One region of the Paenibacillus sp. NN59 genome, then DNA from elsewhere that is predicted to be linked to it. Evidence: riboswitches for the same ligand, from Rfam matches in the RefSeq annotation. Region 1 holds a riboswitch; each other region holds the start of a gene.
The links. A riboswitch is a leader RNA that binds a small molecule or an ion and turns the genes downstream of it on or off. The one in region 1 is predicted to bind cyclic di-AMP.
Positions count from the first base shown of each region.

Region 1 (2,201 bases):
TTATTAATGCTCAATTCAACTTATGACCTCACATCCATAAATGAGAGGGTTTAAGCCTTATTTTAAAATGTACAACTCAATATCCTGAAAACCAAACGAACTAACGAACTGTTTGCTTCCAGGGATAAAGATGTCAATACGATTTCCCTTGATCGCGCTACCTGCATCCAAAGCCGTTGCTACGAAAGCCTGTTTCGGCAATCCAGGGTGTGTATGCCCTGTCACTAGTACCTTGGTTCCAAAAGGGATAACCTTGGGATCCACTGCGATTGTGCCGAGTTCGAGCGGGTTGCCAAAATAATCAACGGGGCCCCATCCACCATTCTCGGAAGCATCCGCGGAATACGCTGTTGCTTTAACACTAAGCGTTTTGCTGTAGTCGAATGTTTTCCCCCAAGCCTGTACCACTTTATTATCTGTATTCACGTCCAGGCTTGCAGCAGTCACCGTTTTTTCCTGCGACTTCGCTTGAACTGGTGCCGCTTCTACTTTGTTTTCGTTACCTGGGATTGTAATTTTCAAACCACCATAGATGTTATAAGGTGAGATGTCTTTATTCGTTTTAATTAATGTGTTCATATCAACGCCGTATTGCTTGGATAAGGTGAAGAAGGTATCCCCTTCTTTGGCCACATGAACGGAATCCGCGTGAGCCGGAACGGCTTGAATGAATAGAATGGATGTCAGTAGTGCGATGGCTGTTTTGGCTAAACGTTTCTTGTTATACATGGTCTTCCTCCCTCATGATGCCTGCGAAGTTAGTTGTCGGATTCGGATGGAGGAACCCACCCTATAGGCTGTACGTGACATGCTGAAGCATTATGTATTCCTAATTCACCCCAAGCAGCATATTTCTCAAATCATTAACTATGTCTGCATTGTTACGTCCCCCGCACTTCCGCTTCGGAAGTTTCGGCAGTCTTGAATATATCACAAATTTGTAACCTTAAGCTGTAGTAAATGTTTCCATTTGGCGTTTTAATTCATTTTACAGGTAACAGAAAAGTTACTTTTTCAGCTCCACCTTTTCTGCAAACAACAAAAAAGCGTCACCGGATCTTTCGATCCGATAACGCCGTTATTCATTTGATTCTACATACGGAATGGCATGAATTAAAGTACTTTTGCAAGAAAGTCTCGTGTACGCGGGTGTTTTGGCGCCCCAAACACTTCATCCGGGGTACCTTCCTCAACGATGACGCCGCCGTCCATGAAAAGAATGCGGTCTCCCACCTCACGCGCAAAACCCATCTCATGCGTTACAATGACCATCGTCATTCCGCCTTCAGCAAGACGTTTCATGACTTCCAATACCTCTCCGACCATCTCCGGATCAAGGGCCGATGTAGGCTCGTCAAACAGCATCACATGCGGCTGCATCGCGAGTGCTCTTGCAATGGCAATCCGTTGCTTTTGACCACCGGATAGCTGGTTAGGATATACATCTTTTTTGTCCGCCAAACCGACTGTCTTCAGAAGATCCTCGGCAATTTTGTTAGCCTCATCCGTGGATTGTTTCTTCACCTTGATTGGAGCAATCGTAATATTTTGCTGAACCGTTTTATGAGGGAACAGATTAAAATGCTGGAACACCATGCCCATCTTCTCACGTGTAGCATTAATGTTATGCTTGGGATCGGTTATCGAAACACCTTCGAAATCGATCTGTCCCGATGATGGCTGCTCTAACAGGTTCAGACAGCGCAAAAATGTACTTTTACCCGAACCGGAAGGACCAATAACTACAACGACCTCACCTTTGCCGATCGTTACGTCGATGCCTTTCAGGACATCATTTTTACCATATGATTTGTGTAATTGTCTAACGTCTATCACTTGCACCCAACTTCCTTTCCAATCGTCCGAGCAGCTTGGACAGAATAAATGTCATCACAAAGTAAATGGCTGCCGCAATAATGAACGGGTTCAGACCCTGGAATGTGAGATTTTTGACTACACTTGCTTGATACATAATATCCACCATACCGATGACCGAAATAATGGATGATTCTTTAATGATCGTTACGAACTCGTTACCGATGGCTGGCAAAACGGCCTTGAAGGCCTGTGGCAGAATAATGTAACGCATCGCTGCGCCTCTGCCCATACCAAGTGAACGGGCTGCTTCCAGTTGACCACGATCAACGCCTTGAATACCGGCACGGAAAATCTCGGCGAGATACGCACCGCTGTTAATGGAA
Region 1 covers NZ_CP199678.1:3,735,913-3,738,113, forward strand. Annotated here, with positions in the region: gene ACT89M_RS16415 (3D domain-containing protein) at 58-729, opposite strand; cyclic di-AMP (ydaO/yuaA leader) riboswitch at 732-928, opposite strand; gene ACT89M_RS16420 (amino acid ABC transporter ATP-binding protein) at 1,114-1,836, opposite strand; gene ACT89M_RS16425 (ABC transporter substrate-binding protein/permease) at 1,823-2,201, opposite strand, start outside.

Region 2 (2,201 bases), 2.1 Mb from region 1:
GTCCCAGGACTCTGATTCGCAATGATGCCAATGCGATAGTGATGCGAAAGCTGTTCAAGCACCTTGGTTGCAGAAGGAAACGGTTGCTCCAATTCTTTATGGAATTTCAGCTTGTCCTGAATCTGAATGCGGTGATCTTCATCATGAATATATGTACGTATGGCCACTTTCATGGGCCACTGTTCATAATTACGGTAACAGGTAGCAAACAGTTCTCTTACCGCCTCAATCTTTACTGGATAGCCGTAATCATTCGCTTCCCGAACGAATTGCCCAATAATATCATCTACAGGCTCCCATTCGTCCACCAGCGTATCCCCCACATCAAAAAACAACCACTTCAATCCGGCAATATCCGGCACGCTGATTCCTCCTCGTTAGCTGCAGGTTATCCCTCGCTTCTATACTACCGTACTGTTTCCATAAAAAAAGAAGACCCACGACAAGCATGAGTCTCCTCAAATTCCGTTAGTCTATACCTGCAATTATAACAGGCGTCTTACCTTGGATCAATGTCAATCACAAGCTGCTCACTTCAGCCTCCGGTTTATTGCAGCTATTAAGAAGGAACCCGACTTCTCCATTCAGTGAATACACAATTTTATCGGCGCCCATTCCACGATAAATCCCTTTAGGATGGCTCTGCTCCGTGATCACACACAAGGACTTCGATGTCCAAGAGCGACAAATTTGAAGATAGCGGCATGTCAAGTTCAGACTGTTCTCAAAAATAAATACATTGCCTACACTGCCTTGCGGCAAAAACCATTTCTCAGCAGCTGCTGTATTCATACGGATGACGTGTTCCACGCCAAGACGGCGAAGTTTGCGCTCCTCATCAGCACTGTTCGTCAGAACGGCAAATGGCATTTTTTTATACATCAGCAATTTCACAAATTTACGTCCAGCTTCATTCGGAGCGGTTACCAAAATCATCTCTTTATCCATTCTTCGTTCCTCCCTTGGCGTGAAAAGACAACAAAAAAAGAAGCGTGGGGACCAAGGCCTCCGAAACGCTTCTTAAATAATCCATGACGAAAGCGCCATGAACCAGCGTGCGGTTTGTTGCCTCTCCCTTTAACGCTTACGAGGTTAGCTGACGGATTCGGGCGCGAGAGTCGCCCTATTTCCGGATTTCACCGAAAAATTCACCCCATGAATGTCCGCTGCTGTCATACAGCCCATTCTGTTGGTTCCCCCGTTTTCCATACACAATGAATGGAAACTCAGCGATTAAAACATCGTTCGTAAATCTTGAGTATAAGACCGATCGATATTATCGTTTGTTTCGTTTTTCAGGTACAATTTAATTAAAATTCAAATTACGCTATGAATCATACACCCGTACCATGATCATGTAAAGTGCATACAGATCACCGAATCGCCAGATTTCCGGCAATAACCTTTGATAATAACGCTTACAATGAGGTCATACGCTATCCTTCTCTTCCAAGCTACCTAATTCTCAACCGCACAAAAATTGATTCATGTATTTCTCATCCATTTTGGAGTCCAGCAAGCGAATGGTTATAACAACGCTAAATCCAAATAAGTTTTGCATTATTTAATTGTTTAAAATATAATAAGTATATTAAGAATAACAGGATGGAGGCGTACCCCATGTCAGTCTATGATTACAAAGTAAACACCCTTCGCGGACAAGAGATTGAGATGTCCCAATATCGCGGCAAAGTGTTGTTAATTGTGAATACCGCAAGCCAGTGCGGTCTCACCCCTCAATTCAAGGGCTTGCAAGAGCTTCAGGATAAATTCCAGGATGCTCCGTTTGAAGTGCTTGGATTCCCAAGCAACCAATTCGCGCAGGAAAAAGGATCTTCCGACGATATTGCTGAATTCTGTCAGATGAATTATGGCGTAAGCTTCCCGATGTTTGAAAAAATTGACGTCAATGGTTCAAGCGCTCATCCGCTCTTCCAACACATTACGAAAGAAGCACCAGGCTTGCTCGGTTCCAAAGCCATCAAATGGAACTTCACCAAATTCCTTGTCGATCAGGACGGTAAAGTTGTGAAACGATATGCTCCGCAGACTACACCGGACAAAATCGAAGAGGATATTCAAAAGCTGATTAACAAATAGATATAGACTTTTGAACAAACATATAAACGAAAAAAGCCACCTATAAAGCAAAGAGCCAGAAACTGCTCAAGCTTTTGGGCGGCTTTTTTGCGTCCTTTCTT
Region 2 covers NZ_CP199678.1:1,665,490-1,667,690, reverse strand. Annotated here, with positions in the region: gene ACT89M_RS07240 (HAD family hydrolase) at 1-362, opposite strand, end outside; gene ACT89M_RS07235 (hypothetical protein) at 520-948, opposite strand; cyclic di-AMP (ydaO/yuaA leader) riboswitch at 1,067-1,242, opposite strand; gene ACT89M_RS07230 (glutathione peroxidase) at 1,621-2,100, shown strand.
Region 2: linked by a shared signal. The riboswitch ahead of ACT89M_RS07235 (hypothetical protein) and the one ahead of ACT89M_RS16415 (3D domain-containing protein) in region 1 are both predicted to bind cyclic di-AMP.

Region 3 (2,201 bases), 1.4 Mb from region 1:
ATCAGCAATAATTCGGCTATCCCCATTCGCTCTCTCATACCGATATCCTGTAATTTTCACTTTATTAAACCAGGCTTCGGCACCTTTGATAGATGCAGTGATTCTTGAATTAGCCGGTCTCGTTTTCAGAAACTTCACAATGTTCACGCTTTCACCTGCAGTTAATGAAGGCACTTCATAGATTCTGGCTCCCGCAGGTCTAAGTGAACTGGAATCATGCTGTTGTCCCCAGGCCGTTAACTTCCCACCGGATACCACCTGGGTATTCAGGATAGCATCGACTCCTTTGGAAACTGCATTTTTACTGCGATTTGCAAGAGAACTGTCGATAAAGGAGAAGTTCCCCTTACGTCCTGCGACTTCATCAAGCATGTACATCACATTAATCATCGCATCATCATTATAGGTAATATGTTTATGATAGCCGGAACTTTGATAGACTTGAGGCCAACCGCCATTGGAGTACTGCATATTAAGCAAAAAGTTGATGCCCTTGATCGCTGCAGCTGAGTATCGCGGATCATTTGTTTTTTTGAATTCACTTGCTAGCCTTCTGATTTCTGAGTATGTAGCTTTGTTATCAATCGTTGATTTGGCCCATTCACCTGACGTCTGACTGTAATCTTTTCTCCAGCCTCCATCGGGGCGCTGATTCTTTAAGATATCGGACATACTCGCCGTTGTACCGGAAGCATCAGCTGCCGATACGGTCGGTACAGGAAGGATAGCCATTCCCGCTACGGAGAATACCATAGAACACGCCAGTACAAATGTTACTAATTTTTTTGCTTTCACTCGACAACACTCTCCCCATTCACAAATTTGATTACTTATATCACATATATTCCAATGAAAACAATTTAAATACAAATTATGTATTTAATATGGTTATAATATGCAATAAATATATTTTTGTCAATATATGCAACAAACCAAAAAAATTTGTTAAACAGAATTTTTTCCATTTTAGCCTTTAACAATCTTGTTTAATATCCAAGTTCTCTCATATGAAACACAAATGACTTTTTTGTAATCTTTAACTCCCTAATTTCAACAAAATGATAACTAAAATCGATAATTCCGCTAACATTGAGGCTAAATGAACACCTTTAAACAGGTTTGACAATTACGCATTTATGCAATATAGTTTCAAATAGTTACAAAAACTTAATTATTCATTTGCCGAGTTTCAGGATTGAAAACGGGGGAACCATTTTGGGTGAATTATTCTTATACATAGGAAATATAGGGAACCTTCTACCGAACCCTTAGCTAACTCCGTAGGCATCGAAGGGAGAACATTGATTTTGAAAAAACTGATTATTTCCATTTTTGGGGCTGCTGTACTATTTACATCCGGGGCAACAAGCACAGAGGCAAGCACAATTAATACGATGGTTAACAATATGACAGGCATCCCGTACAAATGGGGCGGCACAACCATGGCTGGCTTCGATTGTTCCGGGTTTATGAGATATCTTTTCAACAAATATAGCATTGAGCTCCCTCGCACGTCGCAACAACAAGCGAAAGCCGGAACACCTGTCTCCAAAGCAAGCATTCGTACAGGAGATCTGGTCTTCTTCAACACAACAGGTAGAGGCATCTCACATACAGGAGTATACATCGGTGGAGGTCAATTCGCACATGCCTCCAGCAGCAAAGGTGTCAGCATCACCAAGTTGTCCAATCCGTATTTCAGTGATCGTTATGTAACCGCAAGACGGGTGACAGGTCAATTTATGTATAACAAAATGTTGGGTAAACTTTAATTGAATTTAAAGAACGGGGAGTAGCCTTTGGCTACCTCCTTACAGTAAAGAAAGTAAAGATGAGCTATAAAAAAACAAGGTCATACGCCTCTATTAAAGAGGTGTATGACCTTGTTAATTTTTGTTTTACTTCATTCACTAATGGAGCGCCTTCTGCACCCTCATTGCTCCCTGTGACAGAGCATGTCCGCCGCCCACTGCACCAGCAACAGCTACCGTCTCCATGATCTCCTGATCGGTCGCTCCCTTGGACCGGGCTTCCTCCACATGATAGAACGTGCACACTTCGTTATTAGCAAACAAACCGATACCTAGCGCAATTAACTGCTTGGTTTTGGCGTCAAGCACACCCGGCTGGAAGCACTCTCCCGTAAACTCATGATATGATTTCACCACATCCGGGAGAACGTCGCTTAATGCGCCAATCTG
Region 3 covers NZ_CP199678.1:2,324,377-2,326,577, reverse strand. Annotated here, with positions in the region: gene pelA (pectate lyase) at 1-795, opposite strand, end outside; cyclic di-AMP (ydaO/yuaA leader) riboswitch at 1,171-1,302, shown strand; gene ACT89M_RS10405 (C40 family peptidase) at 1,308-1,772, shown strand; gene ACT89M_RS10400 (carboxymuconolactone decarboxylase family protein) at 1,911-2,201, opposite strand, start outside.
Region 3: linked by a shared signal. The riboswitch ahead of ACT89M_RS10405 (C40 family peptidase) and the one ahead of ACT89M_RS16415 (3D domain-containing protein) in region 1 are both predicted to bind cyclic di-AMP.

Region 4 (2,201 bases), 3.0 Mb from region 1:
TTACTACGTTATCCAACGGATGATGTCGGCGAGCTAAGCACACTTTTATTTAAAATGGAAAGCCAGCTCAGCCTGTCCGGTCCGGAGGTCCAGCGTTATCTGTGGATTTTGGGCGGCATGTTATTGCTTCGCCTGCTGATCAGTCCACTTATTCAGGCCGGGTTACTCTACTCCCTGCAACATTATCAATCTACTGAAGAACGCATTCCTTTTATTCGGGGCATCAAAACGTTATGGAAACCCATGATATTGCTACACACGATACGTACCTTTCTCATGTTCTTGCCTGCATACTGGCTTCTGCCCAAATTGTTTTCTACAATAATGGACAGTTTTCATTCTCTTCATTTATTACTTCCCGGCATTCCATATGTAGCAGGCTGGATTATTTATGGCTGGATTGTACATCATGCAGTGCTCTACATGCAGTTTGGTATTTCTGACCCGGAAGCAGAAGGGCGAATTCACGGGACGCTCAAGGGACTGTGGATTGCTGTGCGCCGCATCTTTGCTGTCATCGGCATTGCGCTGGTGCTGGGAGTTGTGCATTTAGTGGTCTTTGGTGCATTCACTTCCGCTTCCTGGTTCTTGACAGGACTATCCGGATTAATCCTGCAACAATCCTATCCGCTTGCTCGAAGCCTACTCAGTATGTGGAAAGTATGTAGTCATTTCCGTTTATGGCAGTCCACATCTACCAGACATGAAAATCATATACGTTGAACTAAAATGTTACACGCCGTCTGAGATCGCTTTCAAAAATAAAGAAATGTTACCATCTTATATTAAACATTTCATTGGTTATTACGTATAAATACGCAAACCTCGACCTTTCCCCGTCAAAGGTCGAGGTTTTTTTTGTTAATTTTACTGCTAAACGTTGCCAAAGTACTAAGCCTCTGGTACAATAAGCGCAGTGAGTTTTTAGTAACAACTTTGTAATCTTTAAATCCTTATTTGTAACAACTTTAAATTAAATCCTTAAAATTAAATTTTCTTTTCATTTTTCAGGTGCATAACTAGCATAGCCAAATTCCTGGCACCTGGGAAGCGGGGGAACCAGTTATGGGTGAATTGATCTTGAAACAGAGGGATCATAGGGGACCTTCAACCGAATCCTTAAGCTAACCTCGCAGGCGTTGGAAGGGGTATATCACTTGTTTAAGAAGAAACTGACCGCAGCAGTACTTAGCCTCACATTTGCATTATCACTTGGAGCAGGCAGCGCATTTGCAGATTCTAAGATGGATAAAGTAATTGATTCAGCAATGGGAACTACATACAAAAGCGGAGGAACAACGCTTGACGGTTTTGACTGCTCCGGATTCACACGGTATGTATTCGACAAATTAGGTATTGATTTGGCTCGTCAATCTAGCTCCCAATACGACATGGGTGATTCCGTATCTCGCATGGAGATGAGACCTGGAGATCTGGTGTTCTTCAACACAACAGGTAAAGGTATATCACACGTAGGCATTTTTGTAGGAAGTGGCAAGTTTGCACATTCTTCTTCTTCCAAAGGTGTAACGATCAGCTCTTTGAGTGAGAACTACTGGGCTAACCGCTACGTTGGCGCTAAACGGATCATGAGCACGGACGATTATGAGTCACTGGCCCTTGACTAGGTACAAGCTGTAATCAACATGATGTTGGAACCATGTAACTCTACTGTAACGAAATACGAAGTATAAACAGAACCGCCCGGTACATTCTCCGCAGGAATGTATCCGGCGGTTTTTTTATGCTTTCTGACTCTGTGTAGTTCCCGATGTTGCAAGTCATGGTGTGTATGTGAACTAACACGTTCGCCTGCTTTCGTTTGTCCGTGCCCTTATCATGTTTTTACCCAGCCTGTTATAATATAAACGGAATGATCACGACTTTTGTTTCAATTTTTATTTGATCATATGAAGACTTGCCTAATACACAGCTCTTTTGTAGAGTGAACAATGATACGGATATTGAAGAAAGGAGCATGCACTGTTATATGAAGAATGAAGCCTCTTTGATACTTCATGTTGTACCGATGCAAGAAGAACATGCTGAACTTATATGTGGCTGGAAATACGCCCCACCTTACAATATCTATAGCTGGCTTCCTTGGGAACAGATGAAAGTACTCGAAGTCGAGTTCGGTGATGCACAGCTCAGACAACAACAATATGCCATTATCCTGGATCAACATGACCAGGTTTATG
Region 4 covers NZ_CP199678.1:107,126-109,326, reverse strand. Annotated here, with positions in the region: gene ACT89M_RS00515 (hypothetical protein) at 1-723, shown strand, start outside; cyclic di-AMP (ydaO/yuaA leader) riboswitch at 1,017-1,154, shown strand; gene ACT89M_RS00510 (C40 family peptidase) at 1,158-1,628, shown strand; gene ACT89M_RS00505 (GNAT family N-acetyltransferase) at 1,991-2,201, shown strand, end outside.
Region 4: linked by a shared signal. The riboswitch ahead of ACT89M_RS00510 (C40 family peptidase) and the one ahead of ACT89M_RS16415 (3D domain-containing protein) in region 1 are both predicted to bind cyclic di-AMP.